Regions from separate parts of the Pseudoalteromonas sp. ND6B genome, predicted to be linked through region 2. Evidence: predicted binding sites of a transcription regulator. Region 2 holds the regulator's gene; the other holds the start of a gene.
What was found. Region 2 encodes NrdR, which represses ribonucleotide reductase genes. Its sites were predicted from a motif close to AAACACNANATNTNGTGTTT; they were not measured.

Region 1: nrdA (class 1a ribonucleoside-diphosphate reductase subunit alpha) is a predicted target of NrdR. The motif match lies at 1,133-1,152, and genes of this name have one in related genera.

Annotation. Positions count from the first base shown of each region.
Region 1 is NZ_JQFL01000035.1:324,167-326,371, forward strand. Features, by position in the region: gene ubiG (bifunctional 2-polyprenyl-6-hydroxyphenol methylase/3-demethylubiquinol 3-O-methyltransferase UbiG) at 1-183, shown strand, start outside; gene ND6B_RS09515 (HAD family hydrolase) at 183-863, shown strand; gene nrdA (class 1a ribonucleoside-diphosphate reductase subunit alpha) at 1,275-2,205, shown strand, end outside.
Region 2 is NZ_JQFL01000005.1:10,482-12,686, reverse strand. Features, by position in the region: gene ribD (bifunctional diaminohydroxyphosphoribosylaminopyrimidine deaminase/5-amino-6-(5-phosphoribosylamino)uracil reductase RibD) at 1-825, opposite strand, end outside; gene nrdR (transcriptional regulator NrdR) at 828-1,277, opposite strand; gene glyA (serine hydroxymethyltransferase) at 1,385-2,205, opposite strand, start outside.

The sequences.
Region 1 (2,205 bases), on a different contig from region 2:
CCAGAGGGTACGCACGACCATAAAAAGTTTATTAAACCTGCACAATTAATTGCATGGGCAGAGCAAGCTGGCTTAAAAGTACGTGCCAGTGCTGGTTTAAGTTACAACCCGCTTTCTAAGCAATACACAATGAATGATGATGTAAGCGTAAATTATATGCTGCATTTTGAGAAGTTAGTGTAATGGCAAGCTCTCAACCCCCCATTGCCCCAATGGAATATCAAGCATTGCTGTTTGACTTAGATGGCACTTTACTCGATACCGCTGATGATTTAGGCGCCGCACTAAACACCGTGCTGCAAAATCATCAACAACCCCAAGTGGGCAGTGATATATATCGCCCCGCGGCTTCAAACGGTGCTGCCGCTTTATTGGCTGCTGGTTTTAAAGAAAGCTGGGCACAACAGCCGCAAGATCAACTTTTACATGAGCTAGTCACGCAATATGCTGCCAATATTGCCACCCATACTCGATGTTTTGTAGGAATAGAGCAATTATTAATCGCACTTGATAACAAAGCAATACCCTGGGGAATTATGACTAATAAGCCCGGATTTTTAACTGATCCTTTAGTCAAGGCGATTCCTGCATTAAAAAATGCACGTATTGTGATAAGCGGTGATACCTTAGCTGAATCTAAGCCCTCACCCCTTCCTTTACTGTATTGCGCTGAGCAAATGAGTGTAGATCGTTCGCGTTGCTTATATATAGGTGATGCGCAGCGTGACATTCAAGCAGGTAAAGCAGCCAATATGCACACCGCAACCGCACTATGGGGATATGTACCGAGTGTTGACGAGGCATTGGCTTGGAATGCGGATTTTAATTGGCACAGTCCCATAGATGCATTTAACCACATATAGTGTCATGTTAATTAATAAACACTACATATTGTGATTGTGTTAGTTTTTACGCAAAGCTTGATGATAAAAAAAGCAGACAAAATTTATTTTTAAAAAGCGTAAATTTAATCTTTCCTTAGTTGATTTTTACAAATTTCAACTTAACCGAATGATCAAAGGTTAATGCCTACTAACACAATTGCGTTATCCCAACGTTATCCACAATGAGAGCGGTTTCTGTCCCTTGCAAAAGATCCCAGACCACACTATCTTGTGATCTCTAATTTGAACAACACCAGATATTGTGGCTAAATGTTATTCAATTAAATTCACTAAACCGGTGAAAATAACAATAAACGAATAGGCACTGTGCTTTTTTAGGTGCACGCATTGGTCAAAAATATTTAATTCCCAAGGAATACAGGCAAAGCTATGAACCAACAGTTATCTGTAAGCAAACGTGACGGTCGTAAAGAGCCACTCGATCTTGATAAGATCCATCGCGTTATTGAATGGGCCGCCGAAGGTTTAAATAACGTTTCGGTTTCACAAGTTGAACTTAAATCGCATATTCAATTTTATGACGGTATTCGTACTAAAGACATCCACGAAACGATTATTAAAGCCGCTGCGGATCAGATTTCTAAAGAATCGCCTGATTATCAGTACCTTGCTGCTCGTTTAGCTGTATTCCATTTACGTAAAAAAGCCTATGGCCAGTTTGAGCCACCGCGTCTTTTTGACCATGTTACTAACATGGTTGAACAAAAACGCTACGATGCACATTTACTCGTTGATTACACAGAGCAAGAATTAGATGAGCTAGATGCGTACTTAGATCATTCTCGCGATCTTAACTTTAGCTACGCAGCGGTAAAGCAACTTGAAGGTAAATACCTTGTCCAAAACCGTGTAACGGGTGAGATTTATGAAAGCGCGCAGTTTTTATATATTTTAGTGGCCGCAAGCTTATTCTCTGATTACCCTCGTGACACGCGCATTGATTACATTAAACGTTTTTATGATGCGGTTTCATTATTTAAAATTTCTTTACCTACGCCAATTATGTCGGGTGTACGTACGCCAACGCGTCAGTTTAGCTCATGTGTACTTATTGAATGTGGCGATAGCTTAGACTCAATTAACGCTACATCATCAGCGATTGTTAAATACGTTTCTCAACGTGCTGGTATTGGTATTAATGCAGGTCGTATTCGTGCACTAGGTAGCCCTATTCGTAACGGTGAAGCGTATCACACTGGCTGTATTCCGTTTTATAAGCACTTTCAAACAGCGGTTAAAAGCTGTTCGCAAGGCGGTGTACGTGGTGGCGCAGCAACCCTTTTCTACCCGCTTTGGCATT
Region 2 (2,205 bases):
CTGTTTAACAAAATGAGGCCACTGATGCGATTTATCAACCTTGGTGGTAAATATTATCACCTCACTTTGAATTGAAAATAAGGCAAGATCAGGGGTAAGTCTGTTTTGTGAGTCAATAACAACGCGAACCGGTTGGCGCAGTGGTAAATCAGTTGGTAAAGAATACGGTAACTCTTCTGGGCGCACATTTAATTTTGCATCATCCATTAATACCGTATCGGCACCGGTTAAAATTGCACAGCTTTGTGCTCGGTATAGTTGCACATCTTGGCGCGCTTCGGGGCCAGTTATCCATTTACTTTGCCCGTTTTTAAGCGCCGTTTTACCATCTATACTTGCGGCCATTTTGCAAGTCACAAAGGGTAATCCCTGCTCCATGCGCTTAAAAAACCCAAAGTTTAATGCGCGAGCTTGCGCTTCAAGTAACCCGTAAGCGACTTCTATACCAGCATCCGCTAAAATTTTCAGACCTTTGCCTGCAACTTGCGGGTTGCTGTCAACCATTGCGGCAATCACTTTTTTAACACCGGCTGCTTTTAGCCCTTCAGCACATGGCGGTGTTCGACCATAATGACTGCAAGGCTCAAGTGTTACATAAGCGGTTGCACCTTTGGCATTTTCACCAGCCATAGTCAGTGCGTTTACCTCTGCATGACCTTGACCCGCTAACTGATGAAACCCTTCACCTATTATTTTATTATTTTTTACGAGTACGCAGCCAACATTAGGATTAGGAGTGGTGGTAAAGCGCCCTTTTTTTGCCAGTTCAATAGCGCGAGCCATGTAGCGTTTATCATCCTCTGAAAACGAACTTTGCTTGGTCATTACTATTCCCCTAAGCGGGCTATTTCTTCACCAAATTCGCGTATATCTTCAAACGAGCGATATACAGAGGCAAATCTTACATAGGCCACTTTATCTAACTTTTTAAGTGCTTCCATAATGCACTCACCCACCAAATGGCTAGACACTTCGCGTTCGCCAGTGGCTCGCAGCTGCGATTTAATAATATTAACCACTTCGTCAACTTGTTCAGTGCTTACGGGGCGTTTTTCGAGGGCGCGAGTTAAGCCATTTAGTAACTTATCTTCATTAAACGGTTCGCGGCTGCCATCTTGCTTGATGACCCGTGGCATCACTAATTCAGCCCCTTCAAAGGTGGTAAATCGTTCGTGGCATTCATTACATTCACGACGTCTACGTACTTGGTGTCCCCCACCTACAAGGCGAGAATCAATAACTTTAGTATCTTTGGCGGTGCAAAATGGGCAATGCATAACTGTGTGTTTCCGTTTTAAAAACAAAAAATGGCCGCTATTATAGCGGCCATTATCATAACAAAAATGTGTGCAGTTGTGATCTAAATTACTATTTTACTCTTGGATTAAGCGTAAACAGGTAATTTTGCACAAATTGCTTTCACTTTTTCTTTTACTTGCGCTTGTACTGACTCATCTTCGATGTTGTCTAGTACGTCACAGATCCAGCCCGCTAACTCTTTTGATTCAGCTTCTTTAAAGCCACGACGAGTGATTGCTGGTGAACCAATACGCAAACCAGAAGTAACAAATGGTGAACGAGGATCGTTCGGTACTGAGTTTTTGTTAACCGTGATATTCGCGTTACCTAGGGCAGCATCTGCATCTTTACCTGTGATATCTTTGTCGATTAAATCAAGTAAGAATAAGTGGTTGTCAGTTTTACCCGATACTACTTTGTAGCCGCGCTCTTGTAATACGGCAACCATTGCTTGTGCATTTTTAACAACTTGTGCTTGGTATGTTTTAAACTCAGGTTGAAGTGCTTCTTTAAATGCGACCGCTTTGGCAGCAATAACATGACATAAAGGACCACCTTGGCCACCTGGGAAAACAGCGCTGTTTAGCTTTTTGTAAATTTCTTCATCGCCACACGCAGAAATGATTAAACCACCGCGAGGACCGGCTAATGTTTTGTGTGTTGTGGTTGTTACAACGTGAGCAAATGGCACCGGGCTTGGGTAAACACCCGCAGCAATTAAACCTGCAACGTGCGCCATATCAACAAATAAGTATGCACCTACTTTGTCTGCAATTTCACGGAACTTAGCCCAATCAACAATACCTGAGTATGCAGAAAAACCAGCAATGATCATTTTTGGTTTGTGCTCAAGTGCTAACGCTTCAACTTGTGCGTAATCAATTTCGCCAGTTTCTTCGTTAAGGC